2 regions of the Desulforhabdus amnigena genome follow, and region 2 is predicted to be linked to the other one. Evidence: riboswitches for the same ligand, from Rfam matches in the RefSeq annotation. Region 2 holds a riboswitch; the other holds the start of a gene.
The links. Region 2 has a riboswitch for thiamine pyrophosphate ahead of QMG16_RS07485 (HesA/MoeB/ThiF family protein). Riboswitches for the same ligand answer to the same signal wherever they lie in the genome.
Positions count from the first base shown of each region.

Region 1: it holds a riboswitch for thiamine pyrophosphate, as region 2 does, so the genes downstream of both, thiC (phosphomethylpyrimidine synthase ThiC) here and QMG16_RS07485 (HesA/MoeB/ThiF family protein) in region 2, are expected to answer to the same signal.

Region 1 is NZ_BSDR01000001.1:3,246,736-3,254,388, reverse strand. It holds gene QMG16_RS13855 (sigma-54-dependent Fis family transcriptional regulator) at 1-658, opposite strand, end outside; gene QMG16_RS13850 (PCRF domain-containing protein) at 974-1,291, shown strand; gene thiC (phosphomethylpyrimidine synthase ThiC) at 1,638-2,909, opposite strand; TPP riboswitch at 3,024-3,120, opposite strand; gene QMG16_RS13840 (hypothetical protein) at 3,568-3,915, opposite strand; gene QMG16_RS13835 (PIG-L deacetylase family protein) at 4,651-5,496, shown strand; gene QMG16_RS13830 (IS4 family transposase) at 5,784-7,085, opposite strand.
Region 2 is NZ_BSDR01000001.1:1,733,883-1,741,535, forward strand. It holds gene QMG16_RS07460 (energy-coupling factor transporter transmembrane component T family protein) at 1-709, shown strand, start outside; gene thiE (thiamine phosphate synthase) at 777-1,427, opposite strand; gene thiS (sulfur carrier protein ThiS) at 1,428-1,688, opposite strand; gene thiH (2-iminoacetate synthase ThiH) at 1,830-2,945, opposite strand; gene QMG16_RS07480 (thiazole synthase) at 2,953-3,723, opposite strand; gene QMG16_RS07485 (HesA/MoeB/ThiF family protein) at 3,716-4,528, opposite strand; TPP riboswitch at 4,588-4,682, opposite strand; gene QMG16_RS07490 (DUF4340 domain-containing protein) at 5,237-6,604, opposite strand; gene QMG16_RS07495 (GldG family protein) at 6,601-7,653, opposite strand, start outside.

The DNA of each region.
Region 1 (7,653 bases), 1.5 Mb from region 2:
CCGTTCCGCTTTCTCCCGTTATCAGGACGGGAAAGTCTGTCTTGGCGTAATCCGAGGCCACTTTCAATATTTTAAGGAAGGCCTCACTCTCCCCAAGAATGGGTTCCTCCCTGCGAATAGATTCCAGGGTCTGCTTCAGCTTGAGGTTTTCTTGAACCTGAGCACTATAAACGAGGGAATTGCTGAGAACGATGGACCCGATATCCACCAGGTTCTGCAGGAGTTCCAGGTAGTCCTGGTCGAGGTTGAGGCGGCTTCCTCCGGATCGGGTGTCGATGAGCTGAACGGCGCCATAGACCTCACCTCCTTTGAGAAAGAGCGGAAAGCACAGGATGAGTTTGCTCTTTACCGCCATGTCTGCTTCAAATTCCTTGTAATGGCGTTCATCCTTGCCCGGCTCGGCGATGGTCATTTTCCCGTTTTCTATCACCCAGCCCACGATGCTCGGGCGGTTGGCGCTGATCGTGATGCCCTTGATCTTTTCACTCTGATCTCCCACGGCTTCGACGCAGAGGTAGCCATCCGTCTTTTTCACCCATATGGAACCACGTTCCAGGTTTTGAAGTTCAAGAAGGGATGAGAGAAACTTCTGCTGCAGTTTTTCCGGGTCGAGCTCGCTCGAAAGAGCTTTGCAGAAGCTGAAAGATGTTTGACTCATGATTTTACCTTACCTCATTGCAACCAGGGCCCGTCAAGGCGTAGCCGCCTTCCTTTTCTTCCATGAATTTCCTTGACCTGCTCTTCACGCTCCAATATTTTCCACAACAAGGAAATCGCCGGGACGGCATCCGAGCGTGGCAAAGTTCCGCAGGGACTGGAAAGTGCGAACCGAAGAATGTCCTACTTTTCATATTGTATCCTTGCAGGACTTTGAGGGACAGGTCAAGCAGGAAAAGAAAAGAGACACCGAAGAGGGCGCTCAACCATCCATCACGACCCTTTCCCTGTCGCTATACTCAATGGAGGAAAATCAATGGCGGGACAGGAGGCAAATGGAAAAACGAATGTGGTGACGATCGAAAGAGACCGTTACGAAAAGATCCTCATTGAGTTGGGAGAGCTTCGAAAATTGAATGAGTTCGTTGAACAATATAAAAGAGATCTCGAAGCGAAGCAACTGGAGCTCAAAGCGAAAGACCGGGAGCTAGAGGAAGTCAAAGAAATATTGCTCGAAACGGAATGGAAAGACTATGAACTGGAGCATACTCAAAAGCGTATTCGGGAACTGGAGCTCGAGGTGGAACGTCTCAAAGCCGGTCGGCCCTGGTGGAAAAGGCTTTTTTGGTCATGAGGGAGCCGGCGGATTCCAATACCCTCTTCTTCACCACGGAGACACGGAGGGCACGGAGAAGATTTTGGAATTTTTAGAGAATTCCTGTGCACTCTTTGTGTGCCTCTGCGGTAAACGGGGATTTCAACAGCGACACTCCGGGGGCGGAAAATTTCGGAGAGGGGTTCACAAAAAGCGAATTCCGGGGCAGGCGGATGAGGATACCGCTACCCCGCGTTTTCTCATAGAAACAACTAAGAGCCTATCCGAAAACCTACCTCGGCAGCGGATACCCCCCTTTAATTCCCCCCTCGAGGGGGGACCACGGGGGGTGTCGCAAAGTCCACAGGTGGTTTCTGGATAGGTTCTAAATCAGACGGCTGATTTTGACCGCACAGAGCTTTCCACACATGCTGCAAGCTTCCCGGTCTTCGGTGATCTGGATGCGTTCCCTCACCAGGTCGGGATCCAGCGATTCCCGGATCACTCCTTCCCAATCCAGTTTCTGCCGTGCTTCTGAGATTCTCCGGTCTGCATCCATGGCACCCGGCAGCCCTTTTGCGATGTCCGCCACGTGAGCGGCTATGCGTGAAGCCATTACCCCTTGATAGACGTCATCGGCATTAGGGAGGCCCAAATGTTCGGCGGGGGTCACGTAACAGATGAAATCGGCCCCTGCGGAACCGGCCAAAGCGCCTCCGATGGCTGCGGTGATGTGGTCGTAGCCCGCGGCGATGTCTGTGGGCAAGGGGCCGAGAATATAGAAAGGGGCTCCGTCACAGAGCTTTTTCTGCAGCTGCATGTTGGCCTGGATCTGGTGGAAAGGTACATGCCCTGGGCCTTCGATCATGGTCTGAACACCGCGGGCGCGGGCGCGTTTGGCCAGTTCGCCGAGGATCATCAGCTCCTCCAGCTGAGCTCCATCCGTGGCATCCATGATGGTCCCAGGCCTGAAACCGTCTCCAAGGCTGAGGGTCACATCGTACTTGTGAGCGATTTCCAGCAGATCGTCAAAGTTTTCGTAGAGGGGATTTTCCTTGCGGTTGGCACGCATCCAGTGCATGTGGATGGAGCCTCCGCGGCTCACACAGGGCATGATGCGTTCGAAGCTCTCGAGCTTTTTCACGGACGCCAGGGTCACGCCGCAGTGTACGGTGATGTAATCCAGACCTTCCCTGCACTGTTTTTCGATGCTTTTCAGCAGCTGATCTCCATCCATCTTGTCAAGAGGCTGATGGTTGCAGACCATTTCCGTGGCCAGAGCGTAAATGGGGACCGCCCCGACCATGACGGTGGAGTGTTCCAAAAAGTATTGCCGCAATCCTCCAAGATTTCCACCCGTGGAAAGATCCATGATGGAGTCGGTTTTGGCCTTCAAAGCCGCTTTCAGTTTCGCGTCTTCCAGGTCCATCATATAGCATTCGCCGCTGCTTCCCAGGTTGGCGTTCACCTTGGTTTTCAAACCTCGGCCAATGGCGCGCAAGATCGGGAAGGAGTGATTGATATTTTTGGGAAGCACCGCATGTCCCTGGGCAATCCGTTCCCGCAGTTCTTCCGCGGTAATGGGTTCCCCGATGACTGCCTGCTTCATCTCTTCAGTAACAACACCGTCTTTTGCGTAATCCAGTTGTGTAGGCATGATTTCCTCTTTGGGTTCTGTCGAAGTGAGGTGTAGCTTAGACTGAGATCCATCATAAGAATTAGAACCAGAAATAAAAAAAGGCCGTTTCGGAAAAACGGCCTGCCGAGAATTGCTGTCTCGTTTGCCGATTCCTCCGCCAGTATGATCTGGATCAGGTTCCAAGGGTATGATCTCAGCTCTCTCTGGGAGAGCACCCCCCCGGCCATCGAATTGTTTTTCAGTACTTGGGCAAATCAACGTTCAAGAGGTTATAAAATTAATCGACTGCAAGTCAAAAATCAATGACCTTGTGCGGTTTTCAGCACCTGCCGCTGTCCTTTTTCTTTCTCTGCCTCATGCTCAGATGATTTCATCGGGATCTTCGCTGCCGACATCAATGTCTGCAAAGCACTTAAAGAGAGTCGACCGGCTGCTCTGTTTCAAATACCCCCCCATGACCGGAACGGCCTCAACGAAAAATGAAAAAAACAAAGAGGTGCAAGGCGATAGGGAAAGTGGGAAACGCTTTTGAAAAGCGATGTTATCATGAACCATGAGCTATGAACCATGAGCCTTTTTTCTTGTCAAAAGCCCGGAGGAGAGAAGAATATCTCCGGACTTTTGAACGATTCCAATATCAAGAAGAAGTGGAAAGAAATAGAGGCATGAAATCCGGTCAGGCATGTCCCAGGAGGACCATTCGCTCGTGGGCGGCCTCGATGCGTTCTTTTTCCAGTTCCCACCGCAGGCGTCTCAATTCCTCGAGTTTTTTGTTGGCTTTTTTCCATGCTTCCATATTGGAGGATTCGTGTTCCGCGATATAGTCGATTTTTGCCTTCACGCTTTTGGCTTCCTCGCGGGCTTCACGAATGCGCCTCAAAACCTCTTCTTCTCTGCGGGTAAAAATCATTTTCCTCTGGGCGCATCCAAAAGGTTCACCGTTTTTATCTCTTTCTGCGTCACCCGTCTCGCAACAATCGCATCCTTTTTCAGACGCCATAGGGATAATTGATCCTAATTCCATAGAAACCTCCTCCATTCATCTCGAAAAATCAAATCTTGGCTAAAAATCATTCTTTCTCGCCAAGAGTGGTTTTGCTTTTCTGCAAACAGGGACCTATCCGGAAGCCTCCTCCGGGCTTTGAAACACTCCCTCAGTCCTCCCCCCTTGGGGGGAAATGGAAGGGGAGGCCGCTTGCCGAGGATAGATTTTCGAATAGGCTCTAAATGAGTTCACAAATATAAACTAATGCTTGTCTTGGCCGTTCGGAAGGATTCGACAAAAAAAGGTTGTGCATCCAGACCATTTTTTGTTCCAATGTTTCAGAGCTTATAGGGATATGGCTTACGGAAGGGCATGAGGTTTCTCCCATTGTCTAGGCGCTGTTGACATTTCAGATCGGAACGTTCTCGTAGAGACCGAATCCATAAGGCATTGCACCGGAAAGGAGCGCTTCGAGGCAGATCAAGCATCTATCTGAAAATGTGGAACTTTCATCAAATGTCAACAGAACCTAAGAGCCTATCCGAAAATCTTCCTCGGCAGCGGACACCCCCTTCAATTCCCCTCTCGAGGGGGGACCAAGGGGGGGCACAAAGTCTACAGGGGGGGGCGGATAGGCTTTAAGTTGGGAGGTCACACGCAGTGCGGCAGGAATTTTGGACGATAGTCGTTATTCTTTGTATGCTTATTGCTCCCCATGCTCATGCAGCGGAAACCAAAACGGTAGAATCATTTATTTCGCATGAGACGCGGCTTATGGTCTTTTCTCCTCACCCTGACGATGAAACCATTGGAGCAGGGGGGCTGATTCAGCGGGTTCTTGGCGCAGGCGGGAAGGTCAGAATTGTCTTCATGACAAGCGGGGACGGCTATCTCGAAGGGGTAGAGCGTGAGAATCACGTCACACATCCAACAGCGAAGGACTTTCGCAGCTATGGCAGAGAACGGGAGGAGGAGGCCAGGAAGGCCCTCGCCATTTTGGGGGTAAAGAAGGAGGATCTGTCTTTCCTCGGTTTTCCGGACGGTGGACTGTGTCAGCTGCTCCTGGCGTTCCGCTCCGACCCCACGGTCTACACGTCTCCTTTCACCAAAGAAAATCGTCCGCCGTCATCCGAGATTATCGTGCCCCACACAGACTATGATGGAGAAGACTTAAAGAAAGAGATCAAGCGCTTACTGATCGAATTTCGGCCTACCCTGGTGGCTTTGACTCCACCAGAGGACATGCATCCTGATCATTGTTCGACATACCATTTCTTTTTTGATTCATTGAAAGAACTGCAAAAGAAAAACCCCTCCATTAAGCCCGAGGTGCTTGCCTTTTTGATCCACTTTGGTTCTTGGCCTTCGGGCAAGGAAACGGGCGACGGCTCTTTTCCTCCCCCGCCCAAAGACTTTCCCGACAAACAGGCCAATTGGGTCTCATTTTCCCTGCTCCCCCGGGAAGTAGAGGCTAAACGTGAGGCAATCCTCCAATATCATACGCAGGAAGTCGTCTTGGGAAAGTTCCTTTTGGAGTTCGCAAAGACAAACGAACTCTTCATTCTGGAAGAGACCACATCTTCCCAAAGATCCCGGTTATTAACTGACTGTGCAAAGTAGGGATTTTCGCAAGCCGGTTATTTGTATCCCTTGAGAAACGGGGAGCTTCGAGTGGAAATACAGGAGGTTTAAAATCTTTTGTGCGAATCCAGATTGATATACGATTCTTTCTCAGTGCAGCTCCACGCAAATAAGCGATAAATTTCCAGTCCGTCATTCCCGCCTTCAGGAGAATGACGGATGGAATTTTGTGCACCCCTTTGTGTGGGCATGTACTAAGAGCCTATCCGAAAACCTACCCCGGCAGCGGACACCCCCCTTTAATTCCCCCCTCGAGGGGATTGGCGTCAGGTTAAGAAATTAGAGAGTTTTTCATGGTAGTTTTTCCTTTCATGACGTGATTCATAGGCACAATGCCTGAGTAGCTGTTCAAGGAAAAGATTTGGCATCTGAGATGAGTGGAATAAAAGGATAAGAGCCCAGATATGTTCTTGGATAAACTGAGCAAATTTCAAAAGACTGAGATGTTTGCCCTCAGTGGCATAAGCATATGCGCTGAATTCTGCAAAGAAAGACTGAAAGAGAGTGATGAAGACAAGCCTTGAGTAGACAAGAAGCTCGATATAGCTCTTGCTCCCCTTCTGGGGCAAAGAGTTGAGGTGGAAGTGACTCTTCCATGCTTTAAAGAGAATCTCTATTCTCCAACGGATGCCATAGATTCTGCATGCAGTCAGGCTATCCCAGATATCCTCCCCAACATTGCTGAGGAATATATCCCATCCAAGGAGTTCGAGTTGCTCTTTCGTAGGATTGGACCTTCTGTCCTTCTTGAGGAGCTTTCTTCGCCTTATCTGGGCAATGTTTGCAGGCACAGGGGAGGCTACGAGTCTAACCGGCAGTCTCTCCGTAGCTCCTGCTACAATCATGGTATCCACAATAGGATGTTTTTTGAGAAGTTTAAGGAGATCGAGTCTTTCTCCATCTTCTGTATAATAATTAACATTATGCTGATAGGGAGTAAGGAAGTAGATTCCTTGACGGGTAAATAATCTAAATATGTTGAGAACGAAATAGCCAAGATCTCGGATGACAAGATCCCCTGGCCTGGCAAAGTTAAGAATATCGGCAGAGGCTTTCTGATCGTTTCTTCTAAAACCACTTAACCCAAAATGAAGGCAAGTCTGCGAGAGCAAATCATGGATGACTTGAATTTTCATGATTGCTTGCACCTTTCCCGTCTGATTACCTGAGCCGGGGAAGAAACGAACCAGACTCTCGGGCAGGTTAATGGTAGTGCTGTCCTGGAGGAGAACCCTCTTGAAACGACTGAATGCCCCTTTGGCTGTGAGAGGTTCCAGGCTGGATGCTCTAAACATGAGTGACATGAGCACTGAGCGCACAAAAGCAACACATTTGGGGGTTATCCTCTCCCAGAGGGATTGCTTTGAGATGCAAGAGCCTGCAACAAACCCCAGAATTGTGGCAAATACTTCAAGACTGACTGTGCTGTAGAGAGTCATAAGGCAGAGAGCCTTTATGAAATCGAATGGATTAAACTTTCTGATGCGCTTCATGAAGCCAGTTTCTTTGGCTTTGAGCAAAAGAGTTGCGTCATCGAGTTTAATGTCCATGTTTTCAACAGGAATCAATTGGCTGTCCTTCATTTGTTTTTCCTCCTTCTGAAGACCTCATTTAACTGATGGACACATTTAAATGTAAGTCTTCAGAATGGAAGGAAAACATTCTTAACCTGACGCCAATCCCCTCGAGGGGGGACCAAGGGGGGTGTCGCAAAGTCCACAGGTGGTTTCTGGATAGGTTCTAAATGTTTGAAAGGCAAAGATCTCGGTACTTGCAGGTGTATTGATCGCAAAATCCACAGGCCTTACCGAAACAGTCGAAGTTGCCCTCCTTTGTCTGCCTATTTCGGTAAAGAGGAGTCAGAGCCTCCTTCAAACAGTATTTACATAATCCGTGGGAATACCCTTCGATTTCCGGGTTTCCCTCTCCCCAGGTGATTTGGCATCGAATACATTGAAATTTCATATTGCTCCTTTATCGAGCTCTATGACAGAGGCATTTCCTAAAGTCCTGACCGAATATATTCGGGAATCGAAGTCTTCCTCAGAAAGTTTGAAATTTGTAAGCAATCCTCTGCATCCACGTCCCACATCATCCCGAATGAACTCTGTATTGTATTCAGTCCTAAAGAGCAAT
Region 2 (7,653 bases):
GGTCCTGACCATCGGATTCCTTCATATGGGAACCCTGGCGCTGACCCTCTTTTCCGCGCTCTTTGCAGTTGCTTTGACGATCGGCGGGCTCCCCTGGCGCGCCCTTCTGAAGGAGCTCACAGGCTGGCTTTTTTTCCTGGGAATCATTTTCCTCCTGCAGGCTTTTTTCTATCCAGGAAGCGAACCTCCACTCTTTTCCTGGCTACCCCTGAGCAGCAAGGGATTGCACCTGGCCGTGCTCACCTGCTGGAGGCTGCTTCTCATTCTCTGCTATGCAACGGTCTTCACCTTCGTCACCCGGCCCAAAGACCTCCAGGATGCCATCGTCTGGTTCCTGAACCCTTTTCCCTTTGTGCCGGCTAGGCGCATCGCATTCATGATGACTCTCACCTTGCGCTTTCTGCCCCTCATACTGGACCAGGCAGAAGAGGTCGGCATGGCGGGCAGATCACGACTTTCCAATCAGAGGAAAAATCCCATCCTTCGCGCCAAGTATTTTGTCCTGCCTCTTTTTCGCCGTTCCCTCATCCGCGCCGATGAACTGGCCCTGGCCCTGGCTGCTCGAGGGTACAGGGAAGATCTTCCCGTCCACCTGCCCGGGATCCCCAAGGGGCATCTGATGGCCCTGTTCCTGCTGCTTCTCGGAGTCCTGCTCTGCTCACAGGGAATTGCCGAACATGTTATGAAAATGGTGAAGACCCTGATCTAAGCCCCTATCCAGCCCCCCTACTCCGATCTTCTTCTCAAAAGGGCAAGGGAGGTTTTGAAATATGCTCTCAGCAATAACTCCGAATCTTTTCTCTCAGGGATTTCACGGTAGCCGCAATGTCATCCGCCAACGTGATTTCAGTAACCATCGCTATGCGGCGAGCCCCCTTTTGAAGCACCTGTTCCATATTGGAAGCCTTGATCCCCCCCATGACGGTGAAGGGAACCTCCACTTTCGAGCTGATTTCGGCAATGGCATCCGGCCCCAGGAAATAATCGACCCCTTCCTTGGTTTTCGTCGGGAAGACAGGGCCGATGTTGATATAGTCCGCCCCCTCCCGTTCAGCCCGTTGCGCCTCCTGAACGGAATGAGTCGATGCGCCGATAATGAGTTCGGGAGCAATTTTTCTCGCTGCAGGCAGCGGCAGATCGTCCTGCCCCAGGTGGACCCCGTCCGCATCCACCGCCAGGGCAATATCCACATGGTTGTTGATAATGAGCAGAAGACCGGCTTCCAGCGTCATTTCCCGAAACTTGACAGCCAGTTGATAGAGGTCGCGGGCCGAATATTCCTTTTCTCTCAACTGGATGATTCGAGCCCCCCCAGCAATCACGCCTTCCAGCACCGCAATATTCGACCTGCCTGCCGACAGTCGTTCACAGGTTACGGGATAAACGTCCACCTGCTCAAACATGGCCTTTCTTTCTTTTAGATTCACTCAGCCCCCTCCCACCATTCTGATCACTTCAATGGAGTCTCCTTCTCCGACGATTTCTTTATCAAAGTCATCCCGGGCCACGATGTTGAGGTTCCTTTCCACAGCAACCGCACGAGGATTGACCCCCAGTTCGCACAGCAGTTCAGCGACAGTCATCGGTCCCGGATAGTTTTTCTTTTCTCCGTTCACAGAGATTTCCATCGTATGGATCACTTCTCCCTTCTCTTTGTGTTTTCTCAGGACCTGTTTGGATATTTTCATAAGAACCTGTTCGAAAACCTTCTATGGACTTCGAAACACCCCCTTAGTCCCCCCCTCGAGGGGGGAAATGGAAAGAAGGTGTCCACTGCCGAGGAAGGTTTATCGGACAGGTTTTAAGCCATGAAATTCAGCCGCCTTTTTTCAAGACGACAGAAAAGCCGCATCCCAGTCTTTCCAGACGGGATCATAGCCCTTCTGCCGAATGACCTCGACCACTACCTCGGGCGGGCGCTCATCTGAGATTTTGAATTGCGCTTCCGCCTGCTCCGCACGTGTATATCCACCCGGTTCCGTGCGCGAACCGGCACTCATGCTCGTAACTCCCAGCGGAATCAGATTGTCTCTGAAAAATGCCGTTTCCCGGGTGGAGAGAACCAGGCCGGCATCGGGCAGGAAGAGGCGCAGGACGGTGAGCATTTGCACCATTTCCAGATCGGAAACGGGATAGGAGGGTTCAAAGGCGCCGGCGGCCGGCCGAAGACGCGGAAAGGAGATGCTGACGTGTGATTTCCAGAATCGACGTAGGAGATACCGTCCATGCAGGGCCAGGAAAAAAGTCTCCGTGCGCCAGTCGGTCAATCCAAGAAGGGCGCCCAACCCGATACGCCGAAAACCAGCCTCGCCTCCCCGGTCCGGAGTCTCCAGGCGCCACCTGTAATTGCTCTTCTTCCCGGAGGGATGAAATGTGCCGTAGAGCTTCTCATTGTAGGTCTCCTGAAAAACAACCAGGCCGTCCACTCCACTTTCGATGAGGGCCTGGTAGTCCTCCGTGGGCATGGGATATATTTCGATGGAAATAGATGGGAACAAAGGCCTCAGCCGCTGCACCAGCTGAGAGAAATACTCGGTGGGTACGATCTGAGGCGCTTCCCCGGAGACGAGAAGAATATTGCGAAATCCCAGATCACGGATCACTCTGGCTTCCTCTACCGCCTCATCCACCGTGAGAGCCAGGCGCTCAATGGAATTTCCGGCATTGAACCCACAGTAAACGCAGCGATTGGTGCAGAAGTTGGACACATACAAAGGAGCGAAAAGGTGGATCACCTTTCCGAACCTCTGTTCCGTCAGGCGGTGAGACCGCTGAGCGATCTCTTCCAGAAAGGACTCCGCAGCAGGGGAAAGCAGGTGGATCAGATCTTCAAGCCCCAGAGTCCGGGCCGCAAGGGACCTTTCCACATCTTCCCGGGTGCTGTTCTGAATCGATTTTTGAATGGTATCCCACTCATACTCTTTTATTTCATCATAAAAGCTCATGGCCGTTTCACCTCAAGAAACCCGTCAATGGACTGGAGGCCTCGGCCTTCCTGCCGGATCGTCCCAAACCTGCAAGGTAGGCTTCACGCCCCGCCTCGACTCCCTTTTTGAAAGCGCGCGCCATGCTTTCCGGATCCCTCGCCACAGCTATAGCCGTATTGACGAGCACGGCATCCGCCCCCATTTCCATGGCTTCCGCCACGTGAGATGGGGCTCCGAGACCGGCATCCACCACAACAGGAACCGTTGCCTTTTCTATAATGATCTCAATGGAATCCCTCGTTCTGATCCCTCGGTTGGAACCGATGGGGGAACCAAGAGGCATGATGGTGGCCGTCCCGACCTCTTCCAGCCGTTTGGCAAGTATTGGATCGGCATTGATGTAGGGAAGAACGACGAAACCTTCCTTCACCAGGATTTCTGCAGCCTTGAGGGTTTCCACCGGGTCAGGAAGCAGATAATGGGGATCGGGGGTTACCTCCAGTTTGATCCAGGGGTCACATCCCGCCGCCCGCGCAAGTCGCGCCAACCTCACGGCCTCGTCGGCATCCCTGGCCCCTGAGGTGTTGGGAAGGAGAAGGAAACGGCTGGAATCGATGGCGCTCAAAATATTGTCCTGCGGATTGTCCAGTTCCACCCGCCTCAAGGCAACCGTCACCACTTCGGCACCCGAAGCGTCTATTGCTTTTTTCATGACCTCGGGCGAGGAAAACTTCCCTGTTCCCATCAAAAGTCGTGAGCCGAAGGTTCGGCCCGCGATGGTCAAAGGTTTATCCATCATTTTTACCACCTTTCTGAGTTGAATTACGCATCTGATGTTCCATTTCACATACCCGGCACCGTTTATCCCCGGGAAGTTTCACTTCTCTAAAAACCATGGAAAACGCATCCCAGGTGAGCATCCTGCCCACCAGGAGACGGCCGCGCCCCAAAAGGTATTTGATGGCTTCCGTCGCCTGGATCGTACCCAGCACACCTGGAAGGCTCCCCAATACTCCGGCCTCATGAGCTGCCTTGACGGCGTCAGGCGGTGGAACGTCTTCAAAAACACATCGAAAACAGGGACCGCCGCCGGGAACGATGGTCATGGTCTGTCCGTACGTCTCCAGAATTCCAGCATGGGAAAATGCTTTCCCTTGATTCACACAGGCATCGTTGATGAGAAACTTGGATTCGAAGTTGTCTGTAGCTTCAATGACAAAGTCGTAGGGGGCAATGATTGTGTCGATGTTCGCCTCGGAAATGCAAAAGGGGTAGAGTTCGATGCGCAGGTCATCTCGCAGGCGGCTGAGAGTCTCCAGGGCCGACAGGGTTTTTTCCTTCCCCAGATCTGCGTGCCCGTGCAGGATCTGCCTCTGGAGGTTCGACCGCTCCACCCGGTCGCCATCCACAATTCCAATCTCGCCCACACCGCATGCTGCAAGATAAAAGAGGGCAGGACTTCCCAGCCCCCCTGCCCCGATGACCAGCACCCGGCTCTGGAGGAGCTTGAGCTGCCCGGCTTCTCCAATCTCTTTCAGGAGGATATTTCGCCGGTACATCTCCCTTTGAGACTCACTCAATCCATTCTTTGCTTTCGACATAAAAAAAGACCGTTTCCCCATACGGGAAACGGTCCAAAAAAGTGAGCTCAGAATAACTTCCTTACCCACAACCATTTCCCTACGCTGGCATTACCCAGATCAGGTTTAAAGGGTTTTTCTCAGCCCGGAATTCCGAGCACCCCTAACGGCTGCTTAAATTGTCTTTATAAAAGACTCATCGAAGAAGATGAAACCAAAGCCTCAGTTCATTTCCTCTTCGAATCTCTCTTGAGATTAAAATTACTATGCCACATGACAGAGGGATTTTCAACCCGCTTTTCCAAAGGAATAGCAATTCTCGTTTTGGATGCATCTATGATATCGGCATTTCCGACATCCCCCTCAAGGGGGGCAATGTTGTTGACTTAATGTACCCCGGTGAAAACCTGAGTCCATAAGGTATTGATTTTCCTGAATTCATGCTTTCGCCGGAATGACGATCGGAGCTTAAGTACCTGATCAGAAGTTATTTGACATTTTTGGTGGTTATATTACGTCATTCCGGCATGCTTTTAGCCGGAATCCAGCCACACGGCACATTTTCTGGATACCGGCTTTCGCCGGTATGACGATGTAAAAATGTTAAGAAATTTTTGTCCAGGTATTTAAGTCAACAACATTATTGTCGAGGGGGGGGCAGGGGGGTGTTACAGATTTTTCAAAATGCGAATTCCATCAAAAGGGAAGCCTCCCGCCCCATTTCATGAGCTATCCCTCCGGCTTGGGTGCAAGCTGTTCAAGATCCTTTTCCAACGTGGATATTTTGGGAGACTTCATTTTCACCGCTTCAAGGGTCCCATCCCTCTCAACCCAAACCAGTACGGAATCGGCATGCTCCTTTTCGATCTTCTGCCAGCTCAAAGTGACCCTTTTTGTATCCTTGTCCCATAAGGAAACCTTTCCATAGGTTTTTTCAGGCAGGGGGGGGACGGGCTCGACCTTTTCCAGGTACTCATCATCGGCCAACTCCCACAGGATGCCCTGAACGCGCCACGGCTCCTTGAGCGTCTTCAGACGGTTGTCACCTTCCTTGAAAGCCCATTTGTCCTTCTCCTCAGAAACCACATCCCCCCGGACTTCCCCAAGTTGCCATTGAAGGCGGGTGACTTCGTCCCTTCGGAACCCCAGAAGCGAACGGTCTTCCAATGCATGAAGATCCCTGGGAAGCTCTTCGAGAATCGAAGATGGAGCCTCCACGACGCCGGCGAGCTGAGAACTCACTGCAGCCACGAATTCCTTATTCTTTTCCAAGACATCACTCAGGAGCAACTCCACCGGTTTATCTTCCTTCAATTGCAGGTCGACCTTCACCCTTGGGGGCTCCAGACCGTGGCTCTCCAAACGAGTGCGCTCATTTTCCAGAAAATCCTCAGCCCGCAGCCAACTGATCTGGTCCAGCATGTTCTGAACCTTGCCCGGCTTGATCCTGAGATCCTTCCGATCCGGATCGGTCCAACTCCTCCCGTCCGACTCCCGCTCCACATAGATGGAATTCCCATCGTTCCATGTCACCCGAACCTTCAGCACATCCTCCGGCTTGAAAGCAAACAGGTTCTTTTTCCTGAGATCATTGGCGCTTTTGTTCAGTTCCCCTCCGTTTTGCTCGCTCACGAGGAACAGATCCGGCTGTCCATCGACCCTGGCATAATAGCCGTCCTGGGAAGGATTCTTATCTCCAAGCCATATCTCCGACCAATGCTCCCCGGTTTTAAAACGTACCTTGAGAAAAGGTTCCTCCAGGCCATAGGGCTTCAGGTCTTCGGGCTTCTCCGCGACCTTCCTTTCCCTTTCGAGGCCGGCGATGGTTTCCAGGAGGCTTTCCACAGCCAGACCATCCACATCCGTCTGGACAGGCTCCAGGATCTTCCATTGCCCTTCTTTGGTCAATTTGACACTGGGACGGCCTTTGGCGTCGATCTCCAGGGAATGAACATCAGCCGGCTGAATATGGAAAATTTTCCTGGCTTCTTTCTCCCCGGCCTCCTTTTCTTTCTTCTTGACGACTTCAAAATAATAGAAATAGCCGCCCACCAACAATAAAACGACAAGATAGATGATTGATTTACGCCATCTCATCGCTGCGACCTCCGAACACGGTAAACGACCAGGCCGGACAGGATGACAATCAACGGAACAACCACAAGGACCATCCATACCAGCAGATAGAATTGATTCTGCGTCAGCAGGAGAGGACGCCCCTGGCTTTCCTTGCGCTCGATTGTGATGAGGTTTTCATCTCCGGCCAGAAAATTGACCATATTCAAGAAAAGATCCGCATTGCCTGAAAGCCCGAAATAAGAGTTGGCCACAAAATCCGAATCGCCGCTTACGAGCAGATAACCCTTTGCAGCTCCCTTGCCTGTATCATCATTCTTCTTTTCTTCCCGGTCCCCAGCCGAAGATCCCCCGGCCCCCTCCGCATTGAATTCCCGAGGATCAATTTCAGCCGCCACCGCCAGGGGCACCGGTCCGGACAGATCTTCCTTCTCATCAAATCCGACCTTGTGCTGCTCCTCGAGAAGCTTCAGGTTTGTTTCCGCCCAGGCATCCTGCGATGTTGACGCCAGAGCCTCTACCTCGACCCCCTTGGGAAGCGGGTTCATGATCCTCACCGAACGGGCCTCTGGATAAAAGGTGGCGATATTGAAATTCTGCGTGATTTTGTGGTGACCATACTTGGCAGCCAGCGGCATGAGGTAGTTGCCGCCGAAGATCCCCACCGATTCATCGACGATGATATCGTCTTTCAGCTCGATTCCGTGAGCTTTGAGAAAGTCCCTCAGCCCCCCGTCCCGGTATGGATCCAGGAGCACGAAAACCTTTCCCCCCTCGTTCAAGTATGTGTTGAGACGCTTCACTTCTTCCGGGAAAACAGGTTTTTCCGGTCCCCCGATAATGACCATGGCTGCGTCCCGGGGGACTTCATTCTTTTGCATGAGATTCAGATCGGCCACCACATAATTGTCTTTTTCAAGAGCAGACCGGGCATGGGCATAGCCGTTCTTGTCTTCCAACTGCGAAGAATGTTCCCCATGGCCTGTGAGGAAGTAAATCTTTTTCTGCTCTTTCGTGGTCAGCTTGAGGAAAGCATTGGTCAGGTTCTCTTCGTCGATGTTCTGGATGGA